DNA from 2 places in the Paenibacillus marinisediminis genome. Region 1 is predicted to be linked to the other one. Evidence: a T-box and tRNA genes for the amino acid it is inferred to sense, from the RefSeq annotation. Region 1 holds a T-box; the other holds one or more tRNA genes.

The links. The T-box of region 1 lies ahead of pheS (phenylalanine--tRNA ligase subunit alpha). A T-box ahead of a tRNA ligase gene usually reads a tRNA of that ligase, here a tRNA-Phe.
Region 2: it encodes a tRNA-Phe, which carries the amino acid that the T-box ahead of pheS (phenylalanine--tRNA ligase subunit alpha) is inferred to sense. The anticodon was not compared.

The regions. Positions count from the first base shown of each region.
Region 1 is NZ_JBTGUH010000001.1:622,723-632,302, reverse strand. It holds gene ACXX53_RS02845 (DUF4340 domain-containing protein) at 1-162, shown strand, start outside; gene ACXX53_RS02840 (NCS2 family permease) at 227-1,489, opposite strand; T-box leader at 1,643-1,936, shown strand; gene pheS (phenylalanine--tRNA ligase subunit alpha) at 2,106-3,140, shown strand; gene pheT (phenylalanine--tRNA ligase subunit beta) at 3,176-5,614, shown strand; gene ACXX53_RS02825 (hypothetical protein) at 6,275-9,580, shown strand, end outside.
Region 2 is NZ_JBTGUH010000014.1:3-9,582, forward strand. It holds partial or broken rRNA gene ACXX53_RS20515 (23S ribosomal RNA) at 1-95, shown strand, start outside; tRNA gene ACXX53_RS20520 (tRNA-Ser) at 215-303, shown strand; tRNA gene ACXX53_RS20525 (tRNA-Met) at 330-406, shown strand; tRNA gene ACXX53_RS20530 (tRNA-Val) at 433-508, shown strand; tRNA gene ACXX53_RS20535 (tRNA-Thr) at 515-590, shown strand; tRNA gene ACXX53_RS20540 (tRNA-Asp) at 604-680, shown strand; tRNA gene ACXX53_RS20545 (tRNA-Phe) at 749-824, shown strand; tRNA gene ACXX53_RS20550 (tRNA-Tyr) at 833-917, shown strand; tRNA gene ACXX53_RS20555 (tRNA-Lys) at 935-1,010, shown strand; gene ACXX53_RS20560 (sugar ABC transporter substrate-binding protein) at 1,362-2,474, shown strand; gene ACXX53_RS20565 (sugar ABC transporter ATP-binding protein) at 2,569-4,083, shown strand; gene ACXX53_RS20570 (ABC transporter permease) at 4,086-5,084, shown strand; gene mtnK (S-methyl-5-thioribose kinase) at 5,106-6,338, shown strand; gene mtnA (S-methyl-5-thioribose-1-phosphate isomerase) at 6,405-7,478, shown strand; gene ACXX53_RS20585 (DeoR/GlpR family DNA-binding transcription regulator) at 7,547-8,308, opposite strand; gene ACXX53_RS20590 (class II aldolase/adducin family protein) at 8,581-9,423, shown strand; gene ACXX53_RS20595 (aldehyde dehydrogenase family protein) at 9,436-9,580, shown strand, end outside.

The DNA.
Region 1 (9,580 bases):
GGCTATCTCGTAGAAGATAACGTATGGATTGTCCCAGAAGGAAGTGAATGGGCAATCGCGATTCCGAAGGAAAAATTAGACGATCTTCAGCATAGCTTGGATGAGCTGCTGAAGAAGGATGTACAGCCTCAGCAATCGGATACTGAAGCTGATAAGGGATAATTGTTGAAGAGCCCCGCGCGACTATGGCCGTGCGAGGCTCTTCCTTGTGTCTGAATAAGGCGCGCTAAGCAATAAAGGCTTGCAGAATGAGATACGCGATAAATAGCAGCGCGATGATGTAGAATGTGGACGGCAGACTTTTACGTTTACCTGCAGCCACATGCAGCACCGCATAACTGACAAATCCGATGGCCATTCCGTCGATGATGCTGTTCATAAGCGGAATAAAGGCAATGATGAAGAAGGCGGGAATGCCTTCATGCAGCGTCTCGAATGGTATCTTGCGTACAGGGGGCATCATTAATCCACCGATAAAAATGATAATAGGCGCAACTGCCTGATCCGGAATAAGCAGCAGGAGAGGCAGAGTAGGCAGGCTGACGATAAACAGCAGGCCGGCTGTAATGGCTGTCCAACCGGTACGGCCGCCCGCCGATACGCCCGCCGCGGATTCCGCCGCGGAAACCGTCGGGCTGGTGGAGGCGATGCCGCTGAATATAACGGATATCGCAGATGCCTGCAGGGCAGGCCGCATGCGATCCGAAGTGCCGCTGGTGTGTAGATGGGCGTGCAGCAGTCCGATGTGCTCGAACAACAGCACAAGTGTCAGCGCGAATACGCCTGCCGCAAAGGAGAGCCACGGCATTCCGCTTGGTGAAAGTGACCCGAATGCCGCGCCGTACTCGCTCCAACCGGCTTGGATGTTCCCGGATATGCCGGAACTTGGGCGAATTCCCGCCGCATAAGCAAGCGCGGTGCCCAGCACGATGGCGATCAGCAGCGCGCCGGGAATCTTGCGAATATAGAGGATACTAGTGATAAGCAGAGCTATCATCGTGACGATCGGTTCAGGCTCAGCAAAGGAGCGCAGTGCGATGATGCTGGCTGGGTTCGAAGTGATAATGCCGCCTTTGCTCAATCCGATAAGTACGAGCAGTAGGCCAATGCCGACGGTAACGGCTTCAAGCAATGATTCAGGCAGTGCGGACTGCAATCTGTTTAGGAGCGGAGTGAATACAATAATAGCGAACAGCACACCCGAAGCAGTCACGGTGAACAGTGCTTGGTAGACGGATAGTCCCATACCATTAACGAGCGTGTAGGTGAACATCGCATTAATGCCCATACCTGGTATAAGCACGATAGGCGCCTTTCCCCACAAGCCCATCAGAATACTTCCTGCGGCGGAGGCTATAATGGTAGCGATCATTCCCGCTTGCAGTGGAATTCCGGCGTCCACCAGAATTGTAGCATTTACGATGATAATGTACATAACCGCGAAAAAGCTCACGCAGCCCGCTATGATCTCGTTCCGCCAATTGACCATAAGTGATCCTCCTTATTAACCGTGCAATACCAGAAAATATCTTCTTTAGTGTTGCACGAAAGGCGCGAGAACATGCCTATTGCATAAAAGTGCGAATCTTGCTTATAATAAGGGGTATTCATGATATTATACTTACACATTGTGTGAGTGAACTGACATGCAGTGATGGAGACAAGTAAGCATGTACCGCTTAACAGGGAAAGGTTGCCGAAGATTGAGAGCATCCTTGAAGTAGGACTTGCCGAAATTCACTCCGGAGCAGGAGCTTGAACGAACAGCCGAGACTAACCAATAGTCCGCCATTCTTGTAGAGTATCCCGGCAGCGATCCGTTATCGTCGTGCTGAGTGAGACATATAAGCGCTCGATATCTAGTGGATCTTCCACTGCTTATACGATGCAAGCTGATGTCTAATTAGGGTGGTACCACGGTCTTTTCGTCCCTTTATGGAGACGGGAGGGCCTTTTTTGCGATTACAGAAGCTGTTGACCATTTCTAATCGCAATACATTTGCCGTAATTAGCGGCCGCATAATGTTGAAAATACTTCGAATGAAGTTTTTCGTATTTGGCTTATTTTTCTGAAAAATTGCTAGGAACTAAAGGAGGAACTGAAGATGAAGGAGCGTTTGCAAGCGCTGCGCGATCGTGCGCTCGCGGAGCTGCAAGGTGCTGAGGACATTCAGCAGCTGAACGATTTACGCATCAAGGTGCTGGGCAAGAAAGGGGAGCTCACAGAAATACTGCGCGGGATGGGAGCTCTTAGCGCGGAGGAGCGTCCGCTTATCGGTCAAGTGGCCAATGATGTGCGCAGCGCGATTGAAGAGGTAATCAATACGAAGCAGGAAGCGTTCATTCGCGAGGAGACAGAGCGCAAGCTGCAAACCGAAAAGGTTGACGTTACTTTGCCAGGGCGTCCATTGGCAAGCGGAGCGGTTCATCCTCTGAACAAAGTTATCCAGGAGATCGAGGATATCTTCATCGGAATGGGTTATCAAGTAGCTGAAGGACCGGAGGTAGAGAGCGATTATTATAACTTTGAAGCTCTGAACCTTCCGAAGAACCACCCTGCGCGCGACATGCAGGATTCATTTTACATTACAGAAGATATTCTGATGCGTACTCAGACTTCACCTGTGCAGATTCGCACAATGGAGAAGATGAAAGGCGATGCTCCAGTTAAGATTATCTGCCCTGGACGGGTATACCGCCGCGATGACGACGACGCAACGCATTCCTTCATGTTCCATCAGATCGAAGGCTTGGTTATCGACAAGAACATTCGTATGAGCGACCTGAAAGGCACCCTGCTGGAGTTCGTTCGTGAAATGTTCGGCGAGCACATGCAGATTCGTCTGCGTCCGAGCTTCTTCCCGTTCACAGAGCCAAGCGCTGAAGTGGACGTAACCTGTGTGCAATGCGGCGGCGACGGCTGCCGGATGTGCAAACATACAGGCTGGCTTGAAATTCTCGGCTGCGGTATGGTGCATCCAAAGGTGCTTGAGATGGGCGGCTATGACCCTGAAGTGTACTCCGGCTTCGCGTTCGGCATGGGCGTTGAACGGATCGCTTTGTTGAAATACGGCATTGACGATATTCGTCATTTCTATACCAATGATGTCCGTTTCTTGCAGCAGTTTGATCGCTTGTAAGGTTCAGGGACGAAGAGAAAGGAAGGGGACAAACGATGAACGTATCCTATAAATGGTTATCGCAATATGTCGATCTCTCTGGCGTAGATGCGGAGCAATTGGCGGAAATGATCACTCGAGCGGGAATCGAAATCGATGTAGTAGAGAACCGCAATCAAGGGCTCGACAATATTATAGTTGGTTATGTAGTAGAGCGTGTACAGCATCCAGATGCTGATAAGCTCAGTGTATGTACATTGGATGTAGGTCAGGAAGAAAAGCTGCAGATCGTATGCGGCGCGAAAAATGTGGACGCTGGACAGAAGGTGCCGGTAGCCATGATCGGCGCTGTTATGCCAGGCGGCATGAAGATCAAGCGCGCGAAGCTGCGCGGCGTTGAATCGCAGGGTATGATTTGCTCAGCGAAAGAGCTTGGCATGAACGACAAGCTGCTGCCTAAAGAAATGCAGGAAGGTATTCTCGTACTTCCAGCTGACACAGAGATCGGAACAGCCATTGCTGAAGTGCTGGAGCTGAACGATCATGTGCTGGAGTTCGATCTGACACCTAACCGCTCCGACTGTCTGAGTATGCTGGGCGCGGCGTATGAAGTAGGCGCTATTCTTAATCGTGAAGTGAAGCTGCCAGAGAGCAAGGTGGAAGAAGCGGGCGACGCTGCTTCCGCACATATCTCGGTTAAGATCAGCGCGCCGGAAGGCTGCAGCCATTATGCTGCCCGCTATATCTCCGGCATTAAAGTAGCCGCTTCCCCGCTGTGGCTGCAGAATCGCTTGCTTGCTGCAGGCATTCGTCCAATCAGCAACATTGTGGACATTACGAACTTCGTGATGCTCGAATACGGTCAGCCGCTGCACGCGTTCGATGCAGATAAGCTTGCTAACGGCCACATTGAAGTTCGCATGGCTCATCAGGATGAAGTACTTGTTACGCTGGACGATCAAGAGCGCAAGCTGGAGCCGCATATGCTGCTCATCACAGATGGAGAGAAGCCAGTCGCGCTTGCAGGCGTGATGGGCGGTCTTAATTCTGAAGTGACAGATGGAACGGTCAACATCCTGCTCGAATCCGCGAAGTTCGATGGCGGTATCGTGCGCAAGACGTCCCGTCAATTGGGTCTTCGTTCGGAAGCTTCACAGCGCTTCGAGAAGGAAGTGAACCCTGAAGCGGTAATTCCTGCGCTGAACCGCGCTGCGGAACTGATGCGCGAATTGGCAGGGGGCACTATCTCTGCTGGTATCGTTGAGGAGAAGAACGCTTCTCAGGAACCGACTATCATTCATTTGACCGTTGAGAAGACGAACCAGATGCTGGGAACAGCGCTCACAGCGGCAGATATTCAGAGCATTATGAACCGCCTCGGATTCGATGCGACGCTGGCTGACGGTGATACATTTGAAGTGCGTGTGCCTGCGCGCCGCGGCGATATTACGCTGAATGTGGATCTGATCGAAGAAGTTGCGCGGTTGTATGGCTACGACAACATTCCGACTACACCAATCGAGGGAGCAACGACACCTGGTCGTCTGACGACATCGCAGCGCATCCGCCGCGAAATCCGCAGTGTATTGACTGCAGGCGGTCTTCATGAGGCGATCACGTACTCTTTCACGCATCCTGCTGATACGACTCTCTTTACGGCGTTGTCAGGCGATGTTAAGCCAGTTGCGTTGTCCATGCCGATGAGTGAGGATCGCAGCGTGCTGCGTACAAGCTTTATTCCTAGCTTGCTTGATGTAGCTTCCTATAACCTCAATCGCAAGATTGAAGATGTTGCGCTGTTCGAGATTGGCAGCGTCTATATGACGGATGAAGATACATTGTCTAAGCTTCCGGAAGAGACGCCGGTGCTGGCTATGCTGATGACAGGAAAGAGCTCCGCTTCTCAATGGAATGTTCAAGCTGCGAAGGTTGACTTCTATGATATGAAGGGGGCGCTGGAAAGCTTGTTCGCACACTTTGGGCTGACAGATCGAATCCGTTATGCCGCTGATCGTCCAGCAGGCTACCACCCAGGACGCTCTGCTTCCGTCTATCTGAGCAATGGCGAAGGCGAGCAACTCATCGGTACTGTGGGTCAGATCCATCCAGATGTACAGCGGAGCAAGGATCTTGGTGAAACTTACGTGGCAGAAGTGCTTATCGCGCCGATCATCGACGCTGTTGACTTCAAGATCGAGTACCGTACGCTTCCTCGCTTCCCGGTTGTTGAGCGTGATGTGGCGCTCGTGATGGATCGTGGAGCTGAGATCGGGCATCTGCTCAACAAGGCGAAAGCTGAAGCTGGCAGCTTGCTGGATTCAGTTGGAGTATTTGATGTTTATACAGGGGATCGAATTGCTGCTGATAAGAAGAGCGTAGCGATCTCGCTCGTATATCGTCATCCGGACCGTACATTTACGGACGAAGAGATTACGGAGCTTCACGGCCGTGTCGTTGCTGCGCTAGAGGCTGAAGGCGTAGAATTAAGAAAATAATAGGTAGGCGTGACCCGTGTTTTAGAGGGCAACCCATTCTTATCCAGATATTGTTTTTACATATGCTGGGGGGAGGGGGTTGCCCTTTTTGCCGTTATCATACAAGATGGTAGTAGGGGTACCGTGAGTAGGCTCATCCAACAAATATTTCCCTTGTTACAGCGATAAGTTTGGGGCTTAGCAGGAGGAAATATACTTATGGGTATCGAACAATTACAAGAGATTAAAATAGATTTGAAGAAAAGAGTTATTTTCATAATTCCAATGCCTTGCTGGCGCTGAGTGCTAAGTGAGAATATGTTTGAAGCAGTGGTGACAATTAGCGGTAGTCAGTAAAATTTGTTTATCGTTAGGCGATCATCCCCGTTGAAACGGACACAGGATCCGTTATATTGCAATATAACGGCATTATTTGGACATTAACGGTCACAGAAGCCGTTATTCGCTTCCGTTTGCATGCTATTCTACTTATTTCGTGCAAATAGCGGAACCACGGTCCGCAAGTATGGCAGTATAACGGTTTTGCGGCAAATAACGGATCGTATGTCCACTTGGGTCTGATATTCGCATAAGCAGCAGGTTGGAATTATCGCACAAGAACAGCATTAGATGACGATTGTCATCTCGTATATAGGAAACGGTTATAAGGAGGACGTACGTATGACCTCATCTGATAAACATCGGGTCACAGTTGAGATATATGGTTCACAATACAAAATTATAGGTACGACAAGCAAGGAATATATGCGGAGTATTGCAGAGTCTGTGGACGAGCATATGCGAGGAATCGCTGAAGCTAACCCGCGCCTCGATATCCCGCGCATTGCCGTACTATCAGCAGTACATATCGCCGAAGAAGTGCAGCGGCTCAAGGACAATAATCAGTTGCTTAGCACTCAGCTTAGTGAGCTGAACCAAGAGCAACGGATGCTGAAGGAAACGGCTCAGCGTTTGGAAGAAGAGCAAGCTCAGCTGTCGAGTCGACATGCCGAGTCGCTAAAGGAATTGAATCAGCAGCACGAAGTAAAGCTGAACCGACTGATTGCTTCGGAGAAGCAAGCGGTAGATACGGCGAATCAATTGAAGACAGACAAGCAAGCGCTCGAAGAGCGCCTCATGAAGCTGCAAGAGCAGCAGAAGGAGCTGGATCGTAAAGTACAAACGCTTAACAGCAGAGAACAAGACTTGAAGCGCAAGCTGTTGGAAGGCGAGCAGAAGCTCAATCGTTCCCACGAGCAGTTGGAGAAGGAGAAGCGGGAACATCAGCAGGAGCTTGCTAATCGAGTAGCCGCGTTGAATAAGCAGCATGAGCAAGCATTGTCTTCTGTAAAGGATAGCTTGGAGAAGGCTGCTGTCGAATCAGCCGAGCAATATGAAGCGCAGCTGGCAGCGGAGCAGAAGGCATATAAATCGGCTGTGGATGAGCTTCAAGCAGCACATAAGCAAGAGCTTGATCAGTCTCTTGTCCAGCATACAGCGATGATCGATGCTTTGAAGCAAGAGCAGGCTGAAGCGCTGAAGCTGATGGAGTCGAAGCATGCCTCATCAGCTCAAGGGGCTGCGGAGCGGCACGCTGCTATGCTGAAGCAGAAGGAGCAAGAGTGGCAGAAGAAGCTGTCCGCCGCCGTACAGGAGCTTAATTCGCTTAAGCAGTCGCATACTGCTGCTGTTGAAGAGTTGAAGCGTACGCATAAGCTGGCAATTGATGGGCTTCAAGCTGCGCATAAGAAAGAAGTGGAAGAGCTCCAAGCTGTGCATGATCAAGCATTGGAATCGCTGAAGCTTGCTAGAGACGAGCATGAAGCTGCAATGATTGATGAGTGGGATAATAGCTGGAAGCAAGCGGAGAATCGTATCCAACAGCTCGAAGGTCATCTTAGCCGAGCGGAGGAACTAGACCGTGCGCGGCAGGTTGAGATGGAGCGACTGATGCGTGCTCGTGACGAAGCCAATCAGGAAATCGAAGATATGCAGGCGAAGGCTGCTCTGATGGAAGCAGATCTAGAGCGTCAGGCTGAAGCGATAGAGCAATCGAAGGAAGACCGAGTAACCTATGAAGCGCTGATTAAGGAGCTTGAGGATAGAGGTAATGAGCTTGTTGCACAGAAAGCTCAGACCGAGTCTAAGTGGGAAGAAGCGCTGAAGAAGTCGCAGGGAGAACTGCAGACTGAGCGTCAAGCCCGAGAGCAGCTTGCGGACAAGCTTACGGCTGAACAGGAAGCAAGCGTTGAGCTGGAAGCGCAGGTGCTGGCAGCGCTGGAGGAGCGCGAACAGCAGGAAGCGCAGATGCAGGCGGAGCGCGAGGAGCGTGAGCAGCTGGAAGCGCGGATGCAGGCGGAACGCGAGGAGCGTGAGCATCTGGAAGCGCAGATGCTGGCAGCGCTTGAAGAGCGCGAACAGCTGGAAGCGCGGATGCAGGCTGAGCGCGAGGGGCGTGAGCAGCTTGAAGCGCAGGTGCTGGCAGCGCTGGAGGAGCGCGAACAGCAGGAGGCGCGAATGCAGGCGGAGCGCGAGGAGCGCGAGCAGCTGGAGGCGCGGATGCAGGCGGAACGCGAGGAGCGAGAGCAGCTTGAAGCGCAGGTGCTGGCAGCGCTGGAAGAGCGCGAACAGCTGGAAGCGCGGATGCAGGCGGAACGCGAGGAGCGCGAGCAGCTGGAAGCGCAGGTGCAGGCAGCGCTTGAGGAGCGCGAACAGCAGGAGGCGCGGATGCAGGCGGAGCGCGAAGAGCGTGAGCAGCTGGAAGCGCAGGTGCTGGCAGCGCTGGAAGAGCGCGAGCAGCTAGAGGCGCGGATGCAGGCGGAACGTGAGGAGCGTGAGCAGCTGGAGGCGCAGATGCTGGCAGCGCTGGAAGAGCGCGAACAGCAGGAGGCGCGGATGCAGGCGGAACGCGAGGAGCGCGAGAAGTTGGAAGCGCGGATGCACGCGGAATGCGAGGAGCGCGAGCAGTTGGAAGCGCGGTTGCATGCGGAGCGCGAGGAGCGCGAGCAGCTGGAGGCGCGGATGCAGGCGGAACGCGAGGAGCGAGAGCAGCTTGAAGCGCAGGTGCTGGCAGCGCTGGAAGAGCGCGAACAGCTGGAAGCGCGGATGCAGGCGGAACGCGAGGAGCGCGAGCAGCTGGAAGCGCAGGTGCAGGCAGCGCTTGAGGAGCGCGAACAGCAGGAGGCGCGGATGCAGGCGGAGCGCGAAGAGCGTGAGCAGCTGGAAGCGCAGGTGCTGGCAGCGCTGGAAGAGCGCGAGCAGCTAGAGGCGCGGATGCAGGCGGAACGTGAGGAGCGTGAGCAGCTGGAGGCGCAGATGCTGGCAGCGCTGGAAGAGCGCGAACAGCAGGAGGCGCGGATGCAGGCGGAACGCGAGGAGCGCGAGAAGTTGGAAGCGCGGATGCACGCGGAATGCGAGGAGCGCGAGCAGCTGGAGGCGCAGATGCAGGCGGAACGCGAGGAACGCAAGCAGCTGGAAGCGCAGGTGCTGGCAGCGCTGGAGGAGCGCGAGCAGCTGGAGGCGCAGATGCAGGCGGAGCGCGAAGAGCGTGAGCAGCTAAAAGCGCAGGTACTGGCAGCGCTGGAAGAGCGCGAACAGCAGGAGGCGCGGATGCAGGCTGAACGCGAGGAGCGTGAGCAGCTAGAAGCACAAATGCAAGCTGAGCATGAAACAATCGAGCAGCTGGAAGCGCAGACTCAAGCAGATCGCGACGCATACATATTGCTGCAAGCGCAGCTTAACGAAGCGCGTGAAGCGTCAGCGCGCGAGCAGGAAGTACACGAACAAGCGCTTGCCGAGGCGAAGGAAGCTTACCATCGTCAGCTGCTTGAAACAATGGAACGCTGTGTGCATGATTTGCAGGAAAAAGTGGATGAGTCCATGGCTCAAACTAATCACGATATGGAGATCAAGACGCGCAAGCTTGAAGAAGATTACGCCAACAAGCTGACTAAACTGGAAACTGAGGCAGCATCGATTCGAGAACAA
Region 2 (9,580 bases), on a different contig from region 1:
AAGACCCCTTGAAGACGACGAGGTAGATAGGTTCGGGGTGGAAGCACAGCAATGTGTGGAGCTGACGAATACTAATCGGTCGAGGGCTTATCCTAATGATATTCAAGCAAGGCTTTTCAAACTTCGCATTCAGTTTTCAGGGTATATACCTTGAATTTTAGTTGAGAATCACGTATAATACGGTGGACAAGGTTCGCGCTCACCTGAACGACACGGAGAGTTACCCAAGAGGCCGAAGGGGACGCTTTGCTAAAGCGTTAGGGTGTAACAGCTGCGAGGGTTCGAATCCCTCACTCTCCGCCAGTGACTTCTTAACTTAATAATAATATGGCGGTGTAGCTCAGCTGGCTAGAGCGTACGGTTCATACCCGTAAGGTCGGGGGTTCGATCCCCTCCGCCGCTACCATATTACCTTTTTAACACAACAATCCTGGACGCTTAGCTCAGCTGGGAGAGCATCTGCCTTACAAGCAGAGGGTCGGCGGTTCGATCCCGTCAGCGTCCACCATATTATGCCGGTGTAGCTCAGTTGGTAGAGCGGCTGACTTGTAATCAGTAGGTCGAGGGTTCGACTCCTTTCGCCGGCACCATTTAAACTTGTGTGGAGCTGTGGTGTAGAGGCCTAACATGCCTGCCTGTCACGCAGGAGACCGCGGGTTCGAATCCCGTCAGCTCCGCCATTTTTATACTAGAAAGTGGAGGAACGAATGCTCCGCCACTTATTTTTTGTCCAAAATCTCATATTCATGGCTCGGTAGCTCAGTCGGTAGAGCAGAGGACTGAAAATCCTCGTGTCGGCGGTTCGATTCCGTCCCGAGCCACCATAATTTATGGAGGCTTAGTGAAGTGGCTAAACACGGCAGACTGTAAATCTGCTCTCTTCGAGTTCGGTGGTTCGAATCCATCAGCCTCCACCATTCTTACTTTTTAGTGAGAGCCATTAGCTCAGTTGGTAGAGCACCTGACTTTTAATCAGGGTGTCGAAGGTTCGAGTCCTTCATGGCTCACCAGTTATGAACTTACAGCAGTTTTGAGGGAAACCTTAAAACTGCTTTTTTTTATTCTAATTACTTCAATTTCAAGGTTCATCTTTCCATCTCGTGATGAGATCGAAGATGAGCCTTTTTATATTTTCTCTAGCTCAATCTAAAATAGAGTATTTATATATTCATGAACAGATATGGGATTAGATGTAATAAAACCATATAAAACAGATATAAAGTAATTAAAACTACATAAAAAACAATAAATTTTCGTTGTAAACCAAGTATTTCCATGCTAAAATTCTGCCATGAACATTACATGTTCTGGTAATCGATTACACATTAGTAGAGTCATAACTTGATTAAGGGGGTTTAGTGTTGAAGAGACAATTGTTCAGTAAGATGCTGCTTTCACTAATGGTAGTAGTTCTGGTTGCTACAGGCTGCTCCACGGGCGACGGTGGAAGCAAAGGCTCAAAAGGAACAACTGCGGTCGAAGGAGTACCTGACAAGATCGCAAAAGATGATCAAGTGAAGATTATGGTTATTCGCAAGATCGGCGGCGATGATCATACGGCTCAGTATTTGGCCGGCGCTAAGCAAGAAGGAGAGTCCATGGGCTTCACAGTCGATACCTTCTCGGCTAATGGTGATACTGCCAAGTTCCATGATGCTATTGCCCAGTCACTCGAGAAAGATTATGACGGCTTCATTATCTCTCATGGTGACGATGAGGCGACGATTGAAGATGTGAAGAAGATTCGAGAAAAGGGAATTCCAGTTGTAACGTACGACTCCATTGCCGGTCTGGCTGATATTGAAGGCGTAACGCTTACCTCACAGGATGATGAGAACTTGGCTAAGCTCGCATTGGATGAGATGCACAAAGAGCTTAAAGGCAAAGGTAAGATTGTCTACCTATGGGTAGATGGTTTCCCGCCAATGGTAAGACGTAATACGATCTATCAACAATTTTTGACGGCTAACCCTGGTTATGAGGAGATCGATCGATTTGGTATAGCTGCTGCTGATACTTCGGTTCAGACACAGAACGCTGTAGCCGCTATGTTGACGAAGTATCCGAAAGGCGAGATCGATGGCATATTTGCTACATGGGATGCTTTTGCAATCGGAGCGAATCGAGCTATCAAAGAAGCAGGTCGTGATGAAGTTAAAATATTCGGTATCGACGTATCGAACGCAGACCTTCAAGCGATGCAGGAAGATAAGAGCCCATGGGTAGCTACAGCGGCCGTTGATCCGAAGATCATCGGCGCGGTGAACCTCCGCATTCTTGCGAAGAAGATTGCAGGAGAAGAGACACCAGCAGCATACAATCTGGCTGCATCGATGATTACGCAAGAGAAGCTGAAAGGCTCTACCGAAGCAGTGAACATGGTTAATCTAGCTAGCATTATTCCAGGCTGGGGCGTCAGCACGGAGTTTGAAGAAGGCTGGATGAAGAAGCTGAAGGAAGCTAATAAAAAGTAGTCCGCAGCAATAGAATAGTACATCAGCAGGCAGGGAAGCAGTTATGACAGCGTTTTCCTGCCTGCATACTAAGTACCTGTTAGAGGGTGAAGCTATGGGGGCAGTGAACGCAATCGAACTGCAGATGAAGAACATAACGATCGAGTTCCCAGGTGTCAGAGCATTAAATGATGTTTTCTTCAGCACGATGACAGGAAGTTCTCATGCTTTAATCGGTGCGAATGGCGCAGGAAAGTCAACGCTGATGAAGGTGTTATCCGGGGCCTACAATCACTATTCAGGTCAGATCTATATTGATGGTCAAGAAGTTCATATACGCAGCCCAAGAGACGCGAAGGAACTGGGTATTCAGATCGTTTACCAGGAAGTAGACACCGCATTAATCCCTTACTTGACGGTGGGCGAGAACATCATGTTGGATCACATGGTCAATGACATGGGGAAGCAGCAATTCGTCTCATGGAGTCAGGTCCATAAGCGCGCGCAGGAAATATTGAACAGGATTAACGTCAAAGTATCCTCGAAGAAGCTAGTAAGTCAATTGACGCTAGCAGAGAAGCAGATGGTGTTAATAGCAAGGGCTATATCGAAGACATGCAGATTTCTAATACTCGATGAGCCTACAGCGCCATTAAGCCATGCTGAGACGCAAGAGCTGTTCCGCATCGTGCGAGAGTTGAAAAAAGAAAATGTCGGCGTGATTTTTATTTCTCACCGTCTGCCCGAATTGTTCGAAATATGCGATGACATTACCGTCATGAGAGATGGGGAATTCGTCGTTAGAGAGAAGATTGCGGATGTGACGCAGAATCACGTCGTAGAACATATGCTTGGCAGATCACTGGGCGATCAGTTCCCTAAGGTGAATGTTGAACTTGGTGAAACCATGTTTGAGGTGAAGCAGTTCAGCGATCGCGATAAAGTTCAGCCCATTGACATGCACATAAGAAAAGGTGAAATTATCGGAATCGCAGGCTTGGTAGGCGCCGGCAAGACTGAGCTGTGTAAAGCGTTGTTTGGCGCATCAGCTTCAGTCTCGGGTGAGCTGCATCTTCATGGTAAGAAGCTCAGTATCCGCAATCCGCATGACGCGATGAAGCAGGGCATTGCCCTAGTGCCGGAGGAACGTCGCAAAGAAGGGATACTGGTTAGCGAATCCGTTGCCGTCAATATCACAGCAGTCAATCTGAAGAAATTCTGCAGCATGAACACGTGGCTGAGATTTAAGAGGGAGAAAGAAGCTGCGTGTACGATTATTCAAGATCTGGGCATCAAGACACCGAACGAGAATACCAAGGTGCAGAACCTATCCGGAGGCAATCAACAGAAGGTTGCGATTGGCAAATGGCTGATTACCGATGCGGAAGTATACATATTTGACGAGCCAACTAAAGGCGTCGATGTCGGAGCGAAGAAAGATATATTCGAGCTTATCTTTCAACTAGCTGAGCGTGGAAAATGCATTCTATATGCATCGTGCGAGCTGTCGGAAATTATCGGAATTACGAATCGAACCTATGTATTGTATGACGGAATGCTAGTCAAAGAGCTGGAGACGAGCCGCACGAATGAAGAAGAGTTGCTGTACTACTCTACGGGAGGAAAATAATGATGAGCACTGCTAAGACCATTCAAACTAATAAAGCTCCCAAATCGTTTGATCTATTCGACTTCCTGTATCGATATGGAACGATCATCACGATTGGCATCTTGATTGTTGTATTTGGCTTGACATCGGACAGCTTTCTTCAGCCTTCAAACTTAGTCAACATTCTGCGTTCTATTTCTATCGTTACGATTATATCTATCGGAATTACAATCTCCCTATCAGTAGGGGGATTTGACCTATCGGTTGGCTCAGTAGCCTCACTCGCCAATGCGCTCGTTATCTCTATGTTTGTATGGCATGGCATGAGCGTAGGCCTGGGTATTGTGACTGCTATTCTCGTTTGTATAGTGGTTGGCGTGATCAATGCCTTCATGATTGTGAAGCTGAAGATTACGGATATGCTGATGACCCTGGCCACAATGTTCGTGGTACAGGGAATCGCGCTTACTTATACACGCGGTGCGACGGTATCTCAGAACATGGTTATGCCGGACGGAAGCTTCTCGACTGGAACGATCAGTCCATTCTTCGCGAAGATAGGTCAAGTGCCTTGGATCATCCTGATCATGCTCGTCATCGTCATCGTCGTTCACATCTTCCTTACCTATACGAAGCATGGCCGTTATATGTATGTGATCGGCGGCAATATGGAGGCGGCGAAGCTATCAGGCATCTCGGTCAATAAATACCGAGTGGCGGCATATATCTTATCCGCGATGTTCGCAGCCATCGGCGGTATCATGCTGGGCGCGCGCGTAATGACTGCCGAAGTGAATTCGGGAGCGCCATATCTCATGGACTCGGTTGCAGCAGCGTATATTGGATTCTCCGTGCTCGGCGCTGGTAAGCCGAATGCAATTGGGACGTTCGTAGGGGCAGTGTTGATTGGGATTTTGCAAAATGGATTAGTTATGATGAGCGTCCCTTACTATGCCATGGATATTGTGAAGGGTACAGTATTGGCGTTTGCCTTGGCGTTGACTTATTACAAGAAGAAGTAGCGATTAGGGGAGGTAATTCGAATGAATCAGTTCACTCATTATTTCACCATGAAAGAACCCGATGTCGTACAATACGCGTTAACGCAGCTTGATTACTTCGATGATGGCGCGGAGCTGACATGCATAGAGATAGGCGACGGCAATCTGAACTATGTATTCCGTCTCGTGGATACCCGTACGAATAGATCTATTATTATCAAGCAGGCAGGACCCGTTGCTCGCATATCGGATGAGTTCATCGTATCTCCCGATCGCAATCGGATTGAAAGTGAAATATTAAAGCTTCAGTACGAGCTCGCGCCAGGCCTTGTTCCTATCATGTATAAGTATGATCCGATTATGAACTGCTGTGTGATGGAGGACTTGTCCGATCACGAGATTATGAGGAAGGCGCTGCTCGATCATAAGCGGTTTCCGTTGTTCGCGGAGCATATCTCCACTTTTATGGCGAATACGCTGCTGCTGACATCTGACATCGTCATGAACCATAAAGAGAAGAAAGAACAGCTGAAGCGATTCATTAATCCCGACCTATGCGAGATCTCAGAGGATCTAGTCTATACGGAGCCATTTTATGATTGTCCTCGGAATGATGTATTTGAGCGGACACGTGAATTTGCGAAGTCTTACTTGTGGGAAGACGAGGAGCTTCTGCTGGAGACAGCGAAGCTTAAGTTCGAGTTCATGAATCATGCGCAATCCTTGCTGCATGGCGACCTGCACTCGGGCTCGATCTTTATCAAGGAAGATTCAACGAAGATTATCGACCCAGAGTTCGCATTCTACGGTCCTGCTGGGTATGATGTCGGCAATGTCGTTGCACATCTGTTATTCGCTTATGTCAATGCAGATAGCGTGATGAAGGACGAGGCAGCAAGAGAACAGCAGAAGGCTTGGCTGATCACATGCTTGGTGGACGTCATTGACTTGTTCCGTGAAAAATTCATGAAGCTGTATCATGAAGCTGCGACAGATCGTGTAGCGAAGATTCCGGGATTTGACGTTTATTATCTGAACGGAATCATTTCCGATGCGGCAGCTGTAGCTGGTATGGAGCTTATACGCCGAATTATTGGTCTGGCAGGCGTGAAGGATGTGACTTCTATCGCTGATCCGACAGCAAGAGCTCGTGCGGAGAAGCTGCTGCTCGTGATCGGGAAGACCTTCATTATGCAGCGTGCTGGCATTCGCACTGGCGACGATTTCAAACAGATCGTTGACGATGTGATAGCGGACAGCAAGATTGTGAGCTAGTCGAGCTAGTTAGATTAGTTAAGCTCGTTAACTTCAAGTGATAAGCTTCAGGAGGGATATGACATGATGAGCAGCGATACAACGTCAATTACGATGATCCAATCTGTTGTACTGGATGATGAGCACGATACACTGGTCATATTGGATCAGACGCTGTTGCCGAATGAGAAGGTGTTTTTGCGGCTAACAGAGCTTAAGGATATATGGGATGCGATATTCAAGCTGAAGGTGCGCGGCGCGCCAGCGATCGGAATAGCTGCGGCGTATGGCTTGTACTTGGGAGCGAAGCGTTCCAAGGCTGAAACGTTCCAGCAGCTGTGCCAGGATGTTAAGGATGTTAAGGACTATCTCGCCTCCTCCAGACCGACAGCCGTTAATCTGTTCTGGGCGCTGGACCGGATGGAAGCGCGCTTGCTGCGCGAGGCTGGCAAGTCCATTGCCGAGGCTAAGGAAGCGCTGCGCGAGGAGTCAGAGGCGATTCGTGCTGAGGACGAGATCGTATGCGAGAGCATCGGCAAGTACGCGCTGTCTTTACTGGAGCCGAACTGGGGACTGCTTACGCATTGTAATGCAGGCGCTATTGCAACGGCTAAGTATGGGACGGCATTAGCTCCGATCTATCTGGGCCAGGAGCAGGGTTATCAGTTCAAGGTATTCGCGGATGAGACGAGACCGCTGCTGCAGGGTGCAAGGCTGACAGCGTGGGAGCTGAAGGAAGCGGGAGTAGATGTCACGTTAATCTGCGATAATATGTCTTCGATCGTGATGAAGGAAGGTAAAGTGCAGGCGGTGCTCGTCGGCTGCGATCGCGTCGCGGCTAACGGTGACACAGCCAACAAGATCGGCACATCTGCCGTGGCGATACTAGCGAAGCATTACGGCATACCGTTCTATGTGTGCTCGCCGCTGTCTACAATCGACTTGAAATGCGAAACCGGCGACGATATCCATATCGAACTGCGCGCTGACGAAGAAGTGACGTCGCAATGGTATGAGAAGCCGATGGCGCCTGCGGGCGTGCAGGTGTACAATCCCGCATTTGACGTAACAGATCATTCGCTGATCAGCGCTATCATTACACAGAACGGTATTGCTTATCCACCGTTCAACGTAAGCTTGCCTAAGATGTTTGAGAGCTAATAAATGATAAAGCCCGCCCTACGAACCTGCTGCATGCAGACTCCAAGGGCGGGCTTTATTCGAGTTCATTAGTTGCACTCATGCAAGGATATGCTGTGATGCTCCAGATGGCGGTGCCAGTCTGGAGATAAGGCTTGATCAACAATGAGTGTATCGATCTGATCAAAGCCGCATATGCTGGCAAACGATGTGCGATCAAACTTCGTGTAGTCGGCAATGAGGAACGCTTTGTTGGCACGCTCCACGGCTAGACGGCGCACTTCCGCCTGCTGCTCATTCGAATCCGTAATACCGTGCTGCATGCTGATCGAACGGCAAGAGATGAAAGCTAAGTCGAAATAATAGCTGTTTATGCTTAGTTCGGTGTTGCGTCCCAAGCTGGACATGGAGGACGGAGAGATGCTGCCGCCCAGAATGACGAGATGCACGCTGGTGCTGTCGATCAATGCGTTCACAATCTTAATCGAGTTCGTTACGATCGTAATTCGCTTGTCACGAAGCATATTGGCAATGTACAGCGATGTTGAAGAGGCATCAAGAAAGATCGAGTCCCCGTTATTAATAAACTGTACGCACTTCTCGGCAATCTTCTTCTTGCCTTCCACATGTATATGCTCTCGCAAATTAAAGTTCACATCATTCTGTACACCGTCTGAAATGTAGGCACCGCCATATGTACGCGTAAGCACACCCTCGTCTTCCAGCTGCTTGAGATCCCTGCGAATCGTCTCCTCTGTAACCGAGAACAATCCAGCCAGCTCGGAAACGGTCACGTTCTTCTTCTCTAATATGATTTCTTTGATCTTGGACTTTCTTGCTATAGGCAGCATAGGATCACGTACTTTCCATTAATGTTGTGGAATTTACAACATTATACCATATTTGTTTGGTTTGTGGATGAGTTGGGATGACGTTATTTTAAGGGTGAATTGAGGTATAAATCTTGTATTTTGACTATTTGTTGCTTATTTGATCCTGTATTGAGTATTATCACCTACAAAAACCACAAAAAACAAAATAAATAATTGACAAACCATGTATAAAGTAAGAAAATCAAGTCATCAACAGAAACAGGTATTAAATACCAATAGGAAGTGAGCGTATGTTAGAGAAGACTTCAGCCTATCTTTCTGACTTTGAAGCGAAGAAGATGATTTGCGAGATTGGAAGGCGGATGTACAACAAGAATTTTGTCGCGGCTAACGACGGCAACATTACGATAAAGACAGGTCCTAACACGATCTGGGCAACTCCGACTGGGGTGAGCAAAGGATTTATGACCCCTGATATGCTGGTCAAGTTGGACCTGAGCGGCAAGGTTCTAGCTGGGAAGCGCAAGCCGTCTTCCGAGATCAAGATGCATCTCCGCGTATACAAGGAGAACCCGAACGTGACAGCGGTTGTACACGCGCATCCGCCAGTTGCTACATCGTTCGCGATCGCGGGAATCGATCTCGACAAAGCGGTGTCGCCAGAAGCGGTTGTCATCCTGGGTACGGTGCCTGTCGCACCCTATGCGACACCGGGCACGGAAGAGGTGCCGAATTCGATCGCACCTTACTGCAAGGATTATAATGCGGTGCTGCTAGCGAATCATGGCGCGTTGACATGGGGCACAGACATCATCGAAGCCTATTATCGGATGGAGTCGCTAGAGCATTATGCGCTAATGCTGATGTACTCCGGCAGAATTATTAATCAGGCGAATGAGCTGAATTGCAATCAGGTGTCCGATCTGATCACGATACGCGCGAAGATGGGAATTACGAGCGGAGGAACGCCAGCTTGCAAGTATCCTTCGGATGAGACAGGCTCTGGGCAAGCAGCGGCTGCTTCGGAGCCATCGGTTGGATTATCGGAATTGTCCGCGAAGGACAAGCAGGATATGATCGAAGCGATCGTAGCGAAGGTAACGGAACAAGTATTGAAGAAACTAAGCCGTTAGGAGTGACCGTACATGAGCGTAAAGTTGACCGAACAAGATGTGCAGAGCATCATTCAAGGCGTCTTGAAGAACATTGGTCAGAACCTCGGTCAAGCACAGCCTGCGTCACAGCTTGTGCCACAGCAAGTGTCTGCGCTCGCCGCAGCATCGTCGCTTC